3 regions of the Pelosinus sp. IPA-1 genome follow, and region 1 is predicted to be linked to each of the others. Evidence: riboswitches for the same ligand, from Rfam matches in the RefSeq annotation. Region 1 holds a riboswitch; each other region holds the start of a gene.
The links. A riboswitch is a leader RNA that binds a small molecule or an ion and turns the genes downstream of it on or off. The one in region 1 is predicted to bind thiamine pyrophosphate.
Positions count from the first base shown of each region.

Region 1 (6,339 bases):
TATTATACTACCGACTGGCACCATAGATAATGTAAGCAAAACTGAGTTACGATTCATTCTGTTACATGAATTAGCCCACCTACAACGCAGAGATCTTTACATAAATTGGATTACATCCTTTCTGCAAATTATCCATTGGTTTAACCCACTAATCTGGTATGCCTTTTATCAAATGCGGCAGGATCGAGAATTAGCTTGCGATGCTTATGTACTTTCCACTCTAAAGCCTGATGAATACAAAAGTTATGGCGCCGCAATTATATCTTTTCTCGAAAGATACTCCTATTCAGCTTACGATTACACGATAGCCGGGTTGGCAAGTGGTAAAAACCATATTAGAAAAAGAGTGGCCATGATCGCTTCGTATAAAAAAGGAACTGTAAGCGGGGTTATCTGGAAAATGCTTCTGTTTTTACTGATTGGATGTTTTATCTTAACTAATGCAAAGGAAACATCTAGTGCAGATTCTACAGGAAGTTTGCAGCTAAATCAAAGCATTTCTTCTGAAGATTTGAGCAATTATTTTCAAGGTTATGACGGATCCTTTGTATTACTTGACATGGAAAAGAACCACTATCAAATTTTTAATTACGACGATAGCAAGAAGCGTATATCTCCAGATTCAACGTATAAGATTGTCAGTTCTTTAGTCGGACTTGAGACTGGAGTTCTAATGAATGAAAATACTCCATTGGAGTGGGATGGGACCATGTATTCCTTCGAACGTTGGAACAAAGATCAGACACTGGCATCAGCAATTGCATTTTCTGTGAACTGGTACTTCCAGAAGGTTGACTCAATGGTGGGTAAAACTCAAATTGAGGACTATTTAAAACAAATTAGATACGGGAACTATGATCTTTCTGGTGACATTAGTGATTTCTGGGTTGAATCTTCATTAAAAATCTCCCCTCTAGAACAGGTGGAGATGCTTAAAAAGCTATGTACCTATGACATGCCTTTTTCTCGAAAAAACATCGATGTCGTCAAGAAAATCATCAAAATTTCGGAGCAGGACAAAGTAATTTTATATGGGAAAACTGGTACCGGAACCGTAAATGGTAATAGTATCAACGGGTGGTTTGTAGGGTATGTAGAAAATAACGGTAAGACTTATATCTTTGCAACAAATATTCAAGGAAAAGAGAAAACTGAAGGAATTAATGCCAAAAATATAACGTTATCGATTCTTAAAGATAAAAATATTTTATAAAGATTAAAAAGCGTGGGGGTAATTTATAATATAACCCCACGCTTTTTTCCTATAATGTAGTCTACTCCCCTCCTCTTCTTATAGTTTTAAAGGCTTGACTATTCGAACCACTTTTTATAGAAATATCTAGCTTGACACTCTATGATTACAAGTGTAATATTTAGATATCGACTACAATTGTAATCCATTAAATTTTAAAAGAGCTGCTGCAAACTAAGGTACCTATTCAATAAAAATAACAAAACGAAAGGATGTTTAAAGTGAAAAAATGGTTTTTAGTATTACTTACTGTTATTCTTGTTAATTCAGGCTTAATGACTAACGCAAATGCGGCGACTGTAACGACAAGAGAAGACTTTGGAAAGTACTTTGAAGGATTTACCACTGGAACGTTTGTTATGTATGATGAGGCTAATGATCAGTACATAGTCTTCAACGAACCGCAAAGTGTAAAACAATTGTCACCCTGTTCCACCTTTAAAATTTATAATTCACTCGCTGGATTGGAAACCGGCGTCTTAGATCAAGAAGACGTATACACTTTATTTAAATGGAATGGAACCCAATATACATTTCCGAGCTGGAACCATGATCAAACCTTGGCGTCTGCTACGAGGGATTCCGTAGTCTGGTACTTTCAAGAACTTGCCACACGAATTGGAACTGAAAGAATGCAGACATTTATTGATAAGATAGAATACGGGAACCGCAACACTTCTGGCGGTTTGACCACATTTTGGTTAAGATCTTCATTGCAGATTTCAGCCCGGGAACAAGTGGATTTATTACACAGACTATATGCGAATCAATTACCGGTTTCCCCCCAAAATGTAGCTATTGTGAAAAAGAACATAACTTTGCTAGAAAATGACGATGTGCGGTTAATGGGTAAAACCGGTTCGGGATTACAAGATGATAAATGGATATTAGGTTGGTTTGTCGGCTGTGTCGAAAAACAAGGAAATCGATATTTCTTCGCTACTAATATTCAAGCCTCAGATGGCGCTATCGGCGGAAAGGCCAGAGAGATTACGAAATCAATTTTAAGAGACCTTCAAGTTTTACAGTAGAGACTTTTCGAGTTACTGTATTCTTTAGAAAGTTGTTTAACCTTTCAATAAACTGCTAAATAACTATTGACTTTAACGTAACGTAAAGTACTATACTAAAAAACAAGAGATAGCTATCAATAATAAAAAAAATTGAGGTGTAAAGTGCTTTCTATCGGAGAATTCTCTAAAATCTGTGGTGTCACAACAAGAACATTGCGACACTATGACACAATTGGTTTGATCAAACCAACCCATATAAATCCAGACACTGGTTATCGTTTTTATGAGGTATCCCAAATTCGCCAACTGTTACTAATTAACCGACTAAAAGGATATCATTTTTCCCTTGAAGAAATAGCTGCAATGGTTTCCATGTACGATAATCATTATATTCTCAATCAGATAACAAGCAAGAAAAATGAAATCCAATTAAAAATTGAACACTACAAACTACTGGAAAATCAATTAAAGTTTGATATTTTAAATTTAGAAAGAGGTGTTGATATTATGTCATTTATTGATGATATTGAAGTAACGTTAGTTGAAACCAAACCTCAGCATATTCTGTACAGTAGGCAACTTATGAGCGTTGATGATTATTGTAAATACATTGGTAAACTATTTGAACTAGCCCATTCAAGCGGAATGCAGTTTGCCGGGGCACCAATGTCAATTTATCATGATAAAGAGTTTGATCCAGCTAATAATGATACTGAAGTCGCTCTTCCTGTTGAGGTACAGAATCAACATACTAGACTACTGGCAGGAGGACTTTGTGCAACGGCTACATGTAAAGGTGCTTACTCCAACCTTCCAAATAGTTATGCTAAACTCACTGAGTGGATAAATGAAAATGGTTATGATGTTACCTCAGCTCCTTATGAACAATATCTAAAAGGACCAATGGAATCACAATCTGCAGATGATTATATTACTCAAATTTTTTTTCCTGTAAAGAAACGCTAAATCCCTTTCATAGAAAAAGAACAGGCCGGTAATGTCTGTTCTTTTTCTATGAAGACATATAGGAATAGCCAAAAAATTGCATTATAAGACCCAATTATCCAGAGTACCAACCAAACCATACCAAACTAAAGCTCCCCAACTGGCTATCTCCAACACGCTAAGCGCAACATTAGGATATTATACGAAGATATGAGAAACTAAAAAAGAGCCTTATTTGAAAAATTGTATCACTTATGATACAATAACCACAATTAAATACTCTGGGGAGCTTGTATGACAGGCTGAGAAAAAGTAACTAAACTTTGACCCAATTACCTGATTTGGATAATGCCAACGTAGGAAATTAATCTATAGTGATTTAAGGCTATAGTACAAATGGGGTATGCCGTTATTGGTATGCCCTGTTTTTGTTTATGTTCGGGATTTCGTTCCCGAAAAGGCGGAGGAGGAGCGTCCTGCGCCTAAAAAAACAATTAAATAGCGAGGGAGCTCGTGTTTCGAGATGAGAGGAAGCTTTTAAGCTTCGACCGACCTGATATGATGCATGGTTATACAGGGGATGCTATTTAGTTTATACGAGAAATATACCTCAATAACAATATTGCTCCACCTGTATGACGTACTCTGTCAATCAACAGGATTTAAGCAAATCTGCTTAAAAATAAATATTGTTAGCGAGGTATTTTTTATGAACAGAAAATCCAATCTTTTAAAACTAGTCATTCTATCAATGATGGTCGCACTTGGTGTAGTCATTTCACCGATTCTTCGCATTGAAGGAATGTGTCCCATGGCTCATTTTATTAACATTGTATGTGCCGTTTTGCTTGGCCCCTGGTATGCCCTGCTCTGTGCAACACTGATTGGTGTAATCCGTATGATGGTGATGGGAATTCCGCCTTTGGCACTGACTGGTGCAGTTTTTGGGGCTATGCTGTCAGGAATTTTTTATAGAATCTCTAAGGGAAAATTGATTTATGCGGTTTTAGGAGAGGTTATTGGAACTGGCATAATTGGAGCTATTGTTTCTTACCCGGTTATGACTTTTATCTATGGTAAAACAGGGCTTACATGGCTCTTTTATGTGCCGCTATTTGTTTGCGGAACGCTGATCGGCGGAACGATTGCATACTTTTTTCTTACGTCGCTAAAAAAATCAGGTATGCTTGCAAATTTTCAGAAAAGCTTGGGAGGGAAATTTTATGACCAACCCAATGCTTAATATTACAGATCTATTAGAAATAAGGCATCAAGTAAAGGCAGAAAAACCGCTGATCCACTGTATAACGAATCACATTTCAATCAATGACTGTGCAAATGCTGTACTTGCTATTGGTGCAAAACCGATTATGGCAGAACATCCTCGTGAGGTTAGCCAAATCACAGCTACTTCCAAAGCACTAGCCGTAAATCTCGGAAATATAAACGATACTCGCATGGAATCAATCATGATTTCCGGTAAAATCGCCTTTGAAAAAAGTATTCCTTCTATTATTGATATTGTTGGCGTCGCCTGCAGTGACCTTCGCCTTGATTTTACAAAGAAATTTATATCGGAATGTCACCCAAATGTCATTAAAGGAAATATGTCAGAATTAAAAGCTCTATGTGATGCAAAAAGCGATGCCAAAGGGATTGATGTGGGCGAAAAAGATGCTATTACAGATGATACGATTGCTAATAGCATTGCCATGCTAAAAACTCTTTCTTCAAAGACTGGTTCTATTGTAGTCGCAACAGGAGCTGTTGATATTATAACAGACGCTACTGAAACCTATCTTATTAGAAACGGCTGTGAAATGCTTTCAATGATAACAGGAACGGGTTGCATGCTAAATGTGTTGGCTGCAACCTTTATCTCAAATAAAAATATCCTTAGAGGAACGGTTTTGGCGACAGCTTTACTGGGAATATGCGGCGAATTATCCCATAACGTACAAGGGACTGGGATGTTTAAAACAAAACTTTTAGACTCTATATTCAGCATATCAGATTATGTATTGGAAGAAAAAATAAGATACACACCAATTTAGCTTTAAACGCAAAAATGGCTATTTACCCATTAGTAGGCAAATAGCCATTTCCTTTACCTTTTCATTAAAGGTATATGGCCCATTCTCAGTTACATTCAGTAACTAATTAAAGCAGCCATCATTAATCCACTCGCTACACTAATACTAGCAGAAAGGATACCTACTGAAACATTCCCCTTGGGAATTTCTTCTGTAACTTTAATCGGCATAAGCAACCTAAATAAACAAAATACGATCACTTCAAAAACAATACTTACCATACCCCAAAGCGTTAAATCGAAAAGATTTACAGAATGAAAAATTGCGGAAGATAGAACAATTGCTAAACCTAGCATTTTTCCGCCTAAATCATATGCCGTAGCCATGGCAGCATCCACATGACCTGAATCGCTTACGTCGCCACCCTTACGAAGTATCGCAAAGTCATTATAAGGTGTCGTAAGACTAAAGGCATACATACCAATCCAAAGGAGTGGGATTGAAACACCTAAATATAGTAAAAAGTTCGATATATTTGCCCACTGTGCATTCATCTATTATCATCATCCTTTATCACTTATTACATTACTCTACACAAATAGGAAGGAAGTAGGACATATCATCCGTAATACGCCCGCCAACGCGAGCATTAATTGCCGAAGCTTTACCGTTTAGCAAAAATGACCCCCATAGAAGATATCCCTCATACATTCCATCTAATGTCTCAATTTCAATATTCTCTAAATCAACCATTTGTTGATAAATCACCAATTGCTCTTTGAAGGAGCCCTGAGAATCATAGGTCAATACAGTTCCATCAGAAGCATACAATGCAATTCCGCCCCCTTCTCTTCCTAAGACAGGCTTAACTACATAGGATGATTCTTTTGAAAAACGATTTTCGAAATATGTTGGAATCATATAATACTCTATCACTTCATGTTCCTCTTGGGTAAAAAACTCACCTATTTCATGTAAATTCCATATCAATGCCTGTAATGCTTTTGTTTGTGCTATAATTGCCGCTGGCGGATTGATCAAAGCTAATTTTCCTTCTGCTACGAGTTTAAGAACAGAAGCACCTGTCGGAAAACCA
Region 1 is NZ_BSVC01000002.1:50,404-56,742, reverse strand. It holds gene QSJ81_RS03940 (BlaR1 family beta-lactam sensor/signal transducer) at 1-1,213, shown strand, start outside; gene QSJ81_RS03935 (penicillin-binding transpeptidase domain-containing protein) at 1,465-2,283, shown strand; gene QSJ81_RS03930 (MerR family transcriptional regulator) at 2,428-3,231, shown strand; TPP riboswitch at 3,483-3,589, shown strand; gene thiW (energy coupling factor transporter S component ThiW) at 3,920-4,453, shown strand; gene thiM (hydroxyethylthiazole kinase) at 4,434-5,264, shown strand; gene QSJ81_RS03915 (DUF350 domain-containing protein) at 5,360-5,797, opposite strand; gene QSJ81_RS03910 (glutathionylspermidine synthase family protein) at 5,829-6,339, opposite strand, start outside.

Region 2 (6,339 bases), 410 kb from region 1:
ACCAGGTATGTTTGCTCGTGTTGCAGTCCAAAGCGAGGTTCGCCAAGGAGCTTTATTAATTCCACAAAGGGCTGTACAACAGATGTTAGATAAAACTCTGGTTACTGTTATTGGCGAAGGCGAGAAAACAGAAACAAGGGCAGTTAAAATGGGCACAAAAGTCGGCAATATGTGGGTAGTAGATGAAGGTGTAACAGAAAATGACCGTATTGTTGTAGAAGGGTTTGCGAAGACTCCGCCAGGAACACCTGTAACGGTAATAATGATTGGCCCGGATGATTTAAACGCTCCGGCGAAGCAATAGGAGGTAATCTGGTGGCAAAGTTTTTTATTGATCGTCCCATTTTTGCGATCGTATTATCGATTGTTATTGTTTTAATTGGTTCAATTTCAGCCTTTAATTTGCCGATCGCTCAATATCCGCAAATTACACCACCACAGGTTAGTGTTAGTGGTAGTTATACAGGGGCAAATGCTGAAGTTGTAGAACAAACGATGGCCCAGTTGATTGAATTACAGGTCAATGGGACAGAAGATATGGTTTCTATGCAATCCACTAGTTCCGATTCTGGTTCTTACTCCTTGACGGCAAAATTTGATTTGAGTAAGAATCCGGATATGGCAACTGTACAAACCCAAAATCGGGTAGCCCAAGCCAATGCGTCGCTTCCTGCGGAAGTAACAACGGCAGGTCTTACAACCCGTAAGGTTTCTCCCGATAATTCTCTCATCTTTACATTATGGTCTCCTAAGGGAAGCTATGATAGTACTTTCTTAAAAAACTTTGGCAGTATTTACCTTGTCGAAGATTTGAAAAGAATCAAGGGTGTAGGGAATATTATGGAATATGGTGCCGATTATGGCATGAGAATTTGGCTGCAGCCTGATAAAATGGCGCAGTTAAAACTGACGGGTAGTGATATCGCCAGTGCGATTAGTACTCAGAATGTCCAGGCACCAGCGGGAACCATTGGTCAAAGACCAACGTCTTCTCAGCAAGAATTTCAATTTACGGCAAGAGTACAAGGGCGTTTGACTGAGCCAAAAGAATTTGAAAATATTATTGTTAGTTCTCAGAATGGCAACCTTACTCGTATAAAAGATATAGCCAAAGTTGAAATGGGAGGCAAAGATTATGGCTTCCAGGCTTTTCTTAATGGACATGACGCAGTAGCTTTTGCTGTCCAACTTACGACTGATGCAAACGCATTAGAAACCATTACGCAGGTTCAAGCAAAATTAGAAGAAGCATCTAAGAAGTTTCCTTCGGATGTTGCCTACTATTCGGTTGTAGATAATACAAAATTTGTACGCGAATCCATGAAGGAAGTTGCGAAAACTTTTGCAGAAGCACTGCTGTTAGTGCTGTTAGTAGTATTTTTGTTTTTGCAAAGCTGGCGTGCAACACTCATTCCAATGCTCGCAATTCCAGTTTCCTTGATTGGAACCTTTGGTGCATTTATGGTAATGGGCTTTTCGATTAATACGCTCACTCTTTTTGCTATGGTACTGGCCATAGGGCTCGTAGTAGATGATGCAATTATTGTAATTGAAGCAGTTGAGCATCATATGAGATATAATGGTATGAGCCCTAAAGACGCAACTAAATTGGCCATGAGTGAAGTATCTGGTCCTGTTGTTGCGATTGCCTTTGTGTTAGCATCTGTATTTATTCCCGTTGCCTTTTTTGGCGGGACAACAGGTGTTTTATACAAACAGTTCGCCTTAACAATCGCAGTTTCCATGGCCTTGTCCGCCATCGTGGCTTTATCTTTAACACCGGCCCTTTGTGCGTTAATACTTAAGCCTCATGATCCGAATGCCCACTCTGGGCTCCTAGAAAGATTTTTTAACAAATTTAATGATGTGTTTGAGGCTACCGTAGAGCGATATGGTAAAGGTTTGGCTAAATTAATCAAAAGAGCCGCTTTGGGTGTTGTATTCTTAGTGGTACTTTTATTAGTCACTGGTAAACTATTTCAACTCGTTCCATCTTCCTTTGTTCCTAGTGAAGATCAAGGGTACTTTATTTCAAGTATTACCTTACCAGAGGCGGCAAGCGCGAGTCGTACCGCTACTGTTGCTAGTAAAATAGCCGAAGATATGCGTGCTCAACCGGGGGTAGCGGATACAATTGTAGTGCAAGGTTATGATATTTTAGCTGGTGCTCAAAAAGCAAATTCAGCGATTATTTTTACGAAACTTGCTGATTGGGATGAAAGAACCGCTCCAGGATTAGGGGTAGAGCAACAGGTTATGAAGGTTTTGATGAATGGTTCTCATATTCCTGAAGCTAGGGTTGTTTCCTTTAATGCTCCTTCCTTACCAGGTATTGGCACCGTTGGTGGCTTTACCATGATGATTGAAGATAAAGGCGGCAATACCATTGAAGAAATAGATAAGATATCTAAGCAATTTATGGCCGCTGCTCGTAAACGTCCGGAAATCGGGATGATTTATTCTACATTTGGAATTGATACTCCTGGTTATCGTTTTGATGTAGATCGGGAAAAAGCAGAGCAGTTAGGTATTCCAGTAAAGGATGTATTTACTGCCTTACAGACCTTCCTTGGTGGCGTACAGGTTAATGATTTTAACCGTTTCGGTAGGTCCTATAAAGTAGTTATGCAAGCGGAACAGCAATTCCGTAATGATGTAGAAGGAACTCGTTTCTTCTATGTCCGTAGTTCATCTGGTGTCATGGTACCACTCAATACCTTATTAAAACCACAAACCATTACGGCACCTCCTGTAATTAAACGGTTTAATGGATACAGAACGATTCAGGTAGGGGGTAATCCAGCTCTAGGATATAGCTCTGGTCAAGCATTAGCTGCACTGGAAGAAGTAGCAGCGCAGACGCTGCCTAGTGATTTTGGTTATGAATGGGCCGATCAGAGTCGTGAAGAAAAAATATCTGGTGGTCGTGCTCCTTTTGTCTTCGGCTTTGCCTTGCTGTTTGTATTCTTATGCTTGGCAGCTCTTTATGAAAGTTTTGGTATACCTTTTGCAGTTCTTCTGTCAGTTCCTACTGGCATATTTGGAGCATTCTTATTCCAATTTGTACGTAATTTACAAAATGATGTTTACATGCAGATTGGTATGGTTATGCTCATTGGATTGTCAGCTAAAAATGCAATCCTAATCGTCGAATATGCGAAAGTTAGGGTTGATAAGGGCATGGACCCTGTTAAAGCAGCGATTGAAGCCGCTAAATTAAGGTTACGTCCTATCATAATGACTTCCTTAGCCTTTATTATTGGATGTTTACCTCTTGTAATTGCTACAGGAGCTGGTGCTGGAGCGAGAAATTCTATGGGTACGGCCGTTGTTGGCGGTATGCTGGCAGCTACAACACTAGGAATTTTCTTAATTCCTGTTCTCTTTGTTCTAATTGAGCGGGGAGTGGGTGCTCTGAACAAACATAAGCAACATAAAAAAGAATTGCAGGCATCTCATGATGCAGGAAGTTCTGTGAAATAAGTAATGAAAAAGAAGACTTGGGTTCCAGTGGAGTATAACTCCGTCAGAGCCTAAGTCTTCTTTTCTTTTATGGTTTTATCGATGTAAATTGACTTTCAAAGTGTGGTATTCCTTAGCGATACGTACAGGTTTCGTCATAAACCGAACGGGAATAGAGCAAAGGAACGTTGTCAGATCATTACGGATTTCTTGGTTCAAGCGAGAGGGTTTTGTTATGATGCGAGACAAGAGGAATTCGCCATAAGTTTGGGAAGAGGGTTTTTTGAGTACGTTTTCAGGGTTACTATTATCATTTGTTGGGGCAGGAGAAGAGATAATGGTTGTTTTATGTATTAGGTTACTTGGTAGAGGCGTTGCAGTAATTTGCCGATAAGGTCCAATGGTTTTTCCACATCCTTCACAAGATATTTGTACAATTAAGTTGTTATTGTAGTTAATATCATGAACAGCCTCTTGATTGCAGCGCATGCAGAATAAAACTGCTTTAAAAGACTCTTTGCACATAATAAGACCTCCTTTATTGGGGACTTCTCATATAAGAGATATAAAATCTACTTCTATATCATAGCAATAGGAAAAAATAAACATTCTACCTATAGTAAGACTGAAAAAATAAGAACTAATAAAGTTTATGTTTTTTCTTTTCATTTAGCACCTAGGCTTTTGATGAATATAAAATTCGGGTATGGACTTTAGGGTGCAAAAATTAGTAAAGGGTTGTTTGTTATTATTAACAGGATTAGGTATTTTCAAACAATGATTTAATTATTACGGGACAAATCGGTTAACTATAATAAAGTGTTGTAGAGTAAGATGTAAGTGTCCTTACATAAGAAGTTGAAAAACTAGTTTGGATATGTTACGATGATGCTGAACTGAATAAGGCAAGGGGGGCTGGAGAGGCTGGCTGAGATATAGATCTGATAAAATCTATGACCCTGTAACCTGATCTGGGTAATGCCAGCGGAGGGATAGCGATATAGTTTTTGTGTACCAAGCGCATCCTATGGATGCGCTTTTTTGCATGATAGAGTATTATAAACCACAAAGACGCAATGTGGTTGAATATTTTTAAGGGGGAATTTTTATTAAAAAGGTACTTACGATAGCAGGTTCCGATTCTAGTGGTGGAGCTGGAATTCAAGCTGATTTAAAGGCTTTTTGTGCTCATGGGGTATTTGGTATGAGTGTCATTACAGCCGTGACAGCTCAGAATACCCAAGGTGTATTTGCTGTACAAGATATTGATGTAACTGTTATAGAGAAACAAATAGAAGCTATTTTTGATGATATATCAGTTTCAGCTGTTAAAATTGGTATGGTTTCTCGCATCGAAACGATTCGAGCAGTAGCCAATGGCCTCAAAAAGTTTAATGCCCAGAATGTTGTTGTGGATCCAGTAATGATATCAAAAAGCGGATATTATTTACTCCAGCCCGATGCAATGGAGGCATTAGTCTCTTGTTTATTGCCTTTGGCGACAGTGCTGACTCCTAATATTCCCGAGGCGGAAGAAATCAGTGGAAGGAAGATACATAGCTTAAAAGATATGGAGGAAGCTGCTAAAGCCATTCATCTGTTAGGGCCCAAATATGTTCTCTTAAAGGGAGGTCATCGAGAAGAGGATGCCGTTGATGTCTTATTCGACGGGGAAATTTTCCACCATTTTGGCTCCTTGCGAATTGCCACCCCAAATACCCACGGTACGGGTTGTACTTTGTCAGCTGCTATTGCGGCCAACTTGGCAAAAGGATATTTGCCACAAGAGGCAGTTGCGCGGGCTAAAGAATATATCCATACCGCGATTGAACATTCTTTTTCCATTGGTAAAGGGGTTGGCCCCGTCCATCATTTCTATAATTTATATAAAGGTGCAGGTATGTTAGATGATGAATGAAAATAATAATACACTTGGTTTTACCCATTATTTGTTTTTGTGGTTTGGTGCGGCTGTGTCCATTGCGGAGATTTTAACAGGCGGGTTGTTGGCTCCTCTAGGTTTTCAAAGTGGTGTGACTGCCATTGTCATTGGTCATGTGGTGGGTACCGTTATGATGGTGTTATGTGGCATCATAGGTACGCAGGAAAGGATACCAGCCCTAGTATCTACCAGAATTTCTTTTGGAGCCTATGGTTCCTATTTGTTCTCCATCCTAAATGTACTGCAACTAGTTGGTTGGACTGCCGTTATGATTATTGCTGCGGCCAGATCAGCCAATGAAATTAGTAAGATACTTTGGGGTATGGATCAAATGTCCTTATGGAGTATTGGTATTGGTGGATTAGTTCTTTTATGGATCGCTCTGGGCAGAGAAGGCGGCTTGAAGAGGCTTAATATGTTGGCCGTATTTCTCTTATTAGGTATAACGGTGATACTAAGTACCGTTGTATTTAAAGATAGTTCCGCTTTAAGCGTACTACCTGCTGGTGGTATGTCCTTTGGTGAAGCGTTAGAACTTAGTGTAATTATGCCTTTATCTTGGTTACCGTTAATTGCAGATTACACCCGTTTTGCAAAAAGTAAAACAAGCGCAGCCTTAGGCAGCGGCCTGGGCTACTTTATTGGCAGCTGCTGGATGTATATTATTGGCCTCGGAGCTGCTATTGTTGCTGGTAACCCAGAACCTTCGGCTATGATGCTAGCTGCTAATTTGGGATTATCTGCCTTGGGAATTGTAGTATTAGCAACAGTAACGACGACTTTCTTGGATGCTTATTCCGCAGGTGTAAGCTTTAATAATATTTTCCCTGAGTTAAACGAAAAACAAGTTGCTTTGGTGATGACGGTTATTGGTACAGTGATCGCTTTGTGGATCAATATGGAAGAGTACGAAAGTTTTCTAATCGCTATCGGGT
Region 2 is NZ_BSVC01000002.1:458,983-465,321, forward strand. It holds gene QSJ81_RS05925 (efflux RND transporter periplasmic adaptor subunit) at 1-304, shown strand, start outside; gene QSJ81_RS05930 (efflux RND transporter permease subunit) at 316-3,483, shown strand; gene QSJ81_RS05935 (hypothetical protein) at 3,559-3,987, opposite strand; TPP riboswitch at 4,361-4,472, shown strand; gene thiD (bifunctional hydroxymethylpyrimidine kinase/phosphomethylpyrimidine kinase) at 4,571-5,380, shown strand; gene cytX (putative hydroxymethylpyrimidine transporter CytX) at 5,370-6,339, shown strand, end outside.
Region 2: linked by a shared signal. The riboswitch ahead of thiD (bifunctional hydroxymethylpyrimidine kinase/phosphomethylpyrimidine kinase) and the one ahead of thiW (energy coupling factor transporter S component ThiW) in region 1 are both predicted to bind thiamine pyrophosphate.

Region 3 (6,339 bases), on a different contig from region 1:
AAAGGAGGGTCTTTCACGAACCATTCGTGAAAGACCCTCCTTTTTACTCATTTAAATGTCTACTTCTTCTCCATTTAATATTTTTTTCATAGTTTTCATGGCGCACATTTTGCCACACATGGTGCAGGTATCACTATGTTCAGGTAATGACTCTCTACGATATCTTCCTGATTTTTCGGGATCAATGGATAGTTCAATCATTTTATCAAAATCAATATCGGCACGAGCTTGGCTCATCTGATTATCCCATTCCTTAGCCCCTGGCACTCCTTTGGCAATATCAGCAGCATGAGCAGCGATTCTAGAAGCAACGATACCTTCCTTCATATCTTCCATCGTTGGCAGACGCAAATGTTCTGCTGGTGTTACATAGCATAGGAAATCGGCTCCAGCAGCAGCAGCAATCGCTCCTCCGATCGCACTGGTAATATGGTCATAGCCAGGTGCAACGTCTGTAACGAGGGGTCCTAAGACGTAAAAAGGCGCACCATGGCACAACTTCTTCTGCAACATCACATTACCTGTAATCTGATTTAGCGGCATATGACCAGGCCCCTCAACAATCACTTGCACATTTTTTGCCCAAGCTCTTTTTGTTAATTCTCCTAATACAATCAATTCTTGAATTTGCGCTGCGTCGGTCGCATCATTTATGCAACCTGGTCTACAGGCATCTCCTAAACTAATAGTAACGTCATATTTAGCACAAATATCTAACACTCGATCATAGTGCTCGTAGAAAGGATTTTCTTGATTGTTTAGTTCCATCCAAGCAAAAAGCAACGACCCACCTCTAGATACAATATTAGTTAACCTTTTCTCTAACTTAACCTTACCTGCTGTTTCTCGATTGAGTCCAGCATGGATGGTCATAAAATCTACACCATCTTCTGCATGTCTCTCAACAACGGATAAGAATTCTTCTGCTGTAATATTTTTTAATTCCTTATCTAAAAAACCAACCGCATCATACATAGGAACCGTACCAATCATCGCAGGCGAAAACTCGATTAATCTACGACGAAACTCCCTGGTTTTACCAAAGCAGCTTAAATCCATAATAGCATCAGCCTTTAGTTCGATAGCTTTCTTTACTTTGCAGATTTCCTGCTCAATATCACAGCAATCCTCTGATACACCTAAGTTGACATTAATTTTTGTACTAAGCCCTTCCCCAACGCCTGCCGCTTGCAAAGATGTATGATTTTTGTTAGCTGGTATAGCAACCTTTCCTTGTGCCACTAAATCCATTAGTTTTTTTACATCCATGTTTTCTTTAGCAGCTACTACGCTCATTTCTTTTGTTACAATTCCTTTTTTTGCTGCATCCATTTGTGTCGTATATGTCATTATATATTCTCTCCCATACTTTTTATTATTGTTCTAACCTTACGAATCTTATCACCCATATCATGAGCTTTCGTTATTTCTGTAACCATAGCAATACATTTTGCTCCTGTTTTAACAACCTCTGCTACGTTACTTTCTGTTATCCCTCCAATTGCAACAAAGGGAATGGGTATATTCTTAACTACATAATCTAAATATTCTAGTCCAACTGGCTGGCACACATTCTTTTTTGTGGAAGTTTTAAAAATTGGCCCTACCCCAATATAATCGGCGCCTGAAGCAACAGCCTCTTGGGCTTGCTGAGGCGAATGAGTTGATATCCCAATCCTCATATCCCCCACCAATTCTCTAACTGCCGCAAGAGGAAAATCATCTTGTCCAATATGTACTCCGTCAGCTTGCACCATCATTGCCAAATCAATATCATCATTAACAATAAAAAATACGCCCGTTTCTTTTGTTAACCTTCGAATGATTTTACACTCTTGATATTTCAATTTCATACTTTTATCTTTTTCTCGGTATTGAACTATTTTAATACCAGCGTCAATCCATTGTTTTACTACTTCGATATTGCTTCGACCTAAGGAAAAGTCTTCCGCTGTAATACAGTATAAATCATTGGGTAAGGAATAATTCCTATCCATACAATCACCCCACCTTTCCTCTATCCTTTTGACATTAGAGGTTATTTAACACAAATTGTAAAATAAGATTTGCCTGTTTTGCTGCCGCAATACTGACTCTAGGTGCACAGGGTGGCAGCTCCTTGCCGACAGCAGAGGATAAATCACCGACAACATATAAGTTTTCTTTGATTTTATGAGTTTTTATTTCATCACTATCCGCATAACCTGCGAGACCAGAAGCAGATACAATAAATTTTTCAGACTGTAGGTATTCTTCTACAATCATTTTCTTATAGTTTGCTTGATCAAAGGCTTCAACAATAATATGGCAATCTTTAAACAGGGCAGCAACATTGTGTTCCTCTATTCGCTCCTGCAAGATTTCTACTTGTATAGCAGGATTAATTGCCAGTAAGTTCTCCCTTAAGGTCGTTACCTTAGACTTACCAACTTGATTGTAAAAATAAAACTGCCGATTAAGATTAGAAAACTCAATTGTATCAAAGTCTACAATTACAAAATTGCTAAAACCACTACGCACTAAATTCACTGCACAGTTGGAACCTAGTCCCCCAGCTCCACCGATACCTACCGTAATCTGTTGGATCTTTTCTAAATTGTTCTCTCCTAGAGCCATACCTAATGCTTTCTCAAATAAGTTTCTATATTTTACTGTCATATCGCTTGCCAATCCTTAAATACAGGCTGATAACCTAATTGCAGAATGGCCTTAGACATCTCCTTCACACTCCGTGTATCAGAAACGGCAAATTGTCCTGCGTTTTCCTGAACCTCAATATGTCCCCCTACTGCAGTGTTGACTCCTGCAGACATTTTCGTAATCCCTAATTTAATAGCGTGGTTCCGAAATTCTGCACTTTCTCTAGTCGATAAAGGCATCCCCGCCCTTGGCATAAACAACCGAAAAGCGGTCATAAATTGAACCATATTCTTATCGTTCACGTTGTTTCCAGTTTCGCAAGCCCCCATAGTTGGACGTATACGAGGTAGCGATATACTAATCTCAACATCTGGATATTTATTTTGCAAGTAGTTAGCATGTAAGCCCGTAAAGAATCCATCTCTGCGCCAATCATCAAGTCCGAGCAAAGCTCCAATATTTACAGAGCGAAAACCAGCTTGACAAGCCCGTTCTGGTGCATCAAGGCGGAAGTGATAATCTTTCTTAGGCCCTTTCACATGAAGTTTGTCATAGATGATTGGATTGTAGGTTTCCTGATACATTGTCATGCTCTCTACACCAGCTTCTCCAAGTTTGGCGTACTCCTCTTCTGTTAAGGCATAGACCTCAATGGCAATGGAGGAAAAGTAGTTTTTTAAGATCTGAACACAATCTTCCATATAAGAGACGCCAGCTCTTACTGGAGCATCTCCTGTTAGAATTAAAATATGTTGAATGCCGGAAGCCGCAATATTTTTGGCTTCTTTTTCTACCTCTTCCATGGTCAATTGCTTACGGGTAAACGTATTGGTTATATTAAAACCACAATAGGTGCATTGATTTGTACAGTAATCAGATAAATACATCGGTGTATACAATAAAATGACACGTCCGAAATTTTGTACTGTCAACTGATTTGCCTTTTGGGCCATTAATTCTAAATGTTCTTCCCCTTTAGGAGATAATAAGGCTAAAAAATTCTTTACTGTTAATCGCTCTTTCCCAAGAATCTTTACAATATCTTCAGAGGTTGTATTTTGAAATACTTCTTCTATATTGCCTTCAGTATATTGCAAATACTCATCATAAAAGCTCATAGTTTCCTCCTCAATTATGTAAAAATCCAGTCAAAGGAGATGAAGAACTTGCCCACTTATGAGAACGCCCAAGACCCGCTAAATACGCTTTACGCCCGGCAATTACAGCCATACCAAAAGCCTCAGCCATTAAGACAGGATCGTCTGCGCTGGCAATTGCAGTATTTAATAAACAAGCTGCTGCCCCCATTTCCATCGCCTCGCAAGCGTCGGAAGGTTTACCAATCCCTGCATCAACAATCACTGGTAAAGATATTTCCTCAATCATTATTTTTAATAATTCTTTGGTTTTTAAACCTCGATTACTGCCAATGGGGGCACCTAATGGCATAACTGCTGCTGCACCAACTTCAACTAGTTTCTTTGCTACCATTAAATCTGGACTGATATAAGGTAATACTACAAACCCTTCCTTAGCTAATATTTCCGTTGCTTTAATGGTCTCATAACCGTCTGGCAACAAGTATTTATTATCCGAAATAACCTCAATTTTAATCCAGTTGCCACATCCTGCGGCCTTGGCTAACCGCGCAATTCGTATTGCCTCCTGTGCGTTTCGCGCACCAGAAGTATTCGGCAAAAGTTGCATACTGGAAGGAATATGATCCATCACATTCCCTCTAGGAGAATTAAAATCAATTCGTCGAAGCGCCACGGTAATAACTTGTGATCCTGATTTCTCTATAATTTCGGGAATCATAGTGTCTGCAGAATACTTACCTGTGCCAATAAATAGACGACTTTCTAAGCTTTTCCCACCAATCATTAATGAATCACTCATCAAATCAGCCTCCGCCAACAAATTTTAGTACTTCTAAACAATCCTTATCTTGCAAAGTAATCGTTGCCCATTCCTCTTTCTTTACTATATTGCCTTGATATTCCACAATAATGGTGTCAAGATTCAAACCTTTGCTAAGTAAAAACGTAGATAAATTTATCTCCTCCGCTATTTTTTCAAGGTTTCCGTTTAGCATAACCTCCAACTTTTTCACCTCACCTCTGTAATGCATTTAAGAATGAAATAGTATAGATAGTGATCGCAGAGAAATATTGAAATATGTAATGGTAAATAAAAAAAGCTTATCCAAAGAGGATAAGCTTTTATAAATAACATACACAAATATAAAATAGCTTCCCTACGATGGTACTAACCACATCAGGTTCAAAGGGTCAGGAATGAAAATTCCCTCTCAGCCATAAGGCTCCCCCAGCGTCATATGTAATTTCCTACAGTATATTATAGACCTTCATAAAGTGCAATGCTTTTTTTACTCTACCATTTCCAAAGCTATTTTCATCATTTGCGTAAAAGTCGTCTGCCGTTCCGCAGCAGAAGTAGCTTCACCTGTAACTAAGCTATCACTCACTGTCACAATGGTTAACGCCTTTACACCATGTTTTGCAGCCAAAGTATATAATCCTGCCGTTTCCATCTCGACGGCCAATACACCAAATTTGGTCCAACGCTTCCAATCCTCACAATCATCATGATAAAAGGTATCCGTTGTAAACACATTTCCGACTTTAGTTTCAATCCCTAACCGCTGCGCTACATCATATGCCTTTTTTAATAATTCAAAATTTGCTGTAGGAGCAAAGGTCATACCCTCAAACCGTTGTAGATTAATATTAGAATCATGAGAAGCTGACATAGCGAGAACAATGTCCTTAATTTTTACATTTTCCTGTAATGATCCGCAAGTACCAATCCGAATAATATTTTTCACATTATAGCTCGTCATTAACTCATGGGCATAAATAGATATAGAAGGAATCCCCATTCCCGAACCTTGTACAGAAACTCTTTTGCCCTGGTAATATCCTGTATACCCGTACATACCACGCACTTCATTATAACAAACAGCATTTTCCAAAAAGTTTTCCGCTATAAACTTAGCTCTAAGTGGATCACCAGGCATTAATACCGTACTAGCGATATCGCCTTCTTTTGCATCAATATGTAAACTCATTTTTCTACCTCCATCTTATTCTAACCATATTATACAACCCCCAGAAGTACGCCGCAATTATTCATCTGCATACTTTTCTCTCACCTTAATGATTTCATCCAAATTAGTAAAAAATAAATCAACTAATACAGGATCAAATTGTCCTCCCTTAGCCTCCTTGAAATAGGTCAAAATTTCATTTAATGGCCAGGCTTCTTTATAGACTCTTTTGCAGCTTAGTGCATCAAAGACATCGGCAATGGCGGCGATTCTAGCATAAATATGAATTTCTTCCCCTTTTAACCCACTAGAATATCCCTTGCCATCATATCGTTCATGGTGTTGCTGCGCAATAATAGCTGCTGCCTTTAACATCGTTAAATGAGATCCCTTTAACATATCATAGCCAATATTAGCGTGAAGTTTGACAACTTCAAACTCGGTTAGCGTTAATTTCCCTGGTTTATTTAATATCTCATCAGGGATCCCTAGCTTACCTATATCATGCATAGGAGTCGCTAAATGAATTAGATCCACTTCATCATCTGGTAATCCATATTTTTCAGCCAGCAAACGAGCATATTCAGCAACACGTCTTACATGGTTGCCTGTTTCTTTTGAGCGCGTTT
Region 3 is NZ_BSVC01000001.1:685,562-691,900, reverse strand. It holds gene thiC (phosphomethylpyrimidine synthase ThiC) at 52-1,350, opposite strand; gene thiE (thiamine phosphate synthase) at 1,350-1,997, opposite strand; gene thiF (sulfur carrier protein ThiS adenylyltransferase ThiF) at 2,032-2,658, opposite strand; gene thiH (2-iminoacetate synthase ThiH) at 2,655-3,758, opposite strand; gene QSJ81_RS03140 (thiazole synthase) at 3,769-4,539, opposite strand; gene thiS (sulfur carrier protein ThiS) at 4,544-4,735, opposite strand; TPP riboswitch at 4,878-4,980, opposite strand; gene deoD (purine-nucleoside phosphorylase) at 5,030-5,731, opposite strand; gene QSJ81_RS03125 (DUF3369 domain-containing protein) at 5,789-6,339, opposite strand, start outside.
Region 3: linked by a shared signal. The riboswitch ahead of thiS (sulfur carrier protein ThiS) and the one ahead of thiW (energy coupling factor transporter S component ThiW) in region 1 are both predicted to bind thiamine pyrophosphate.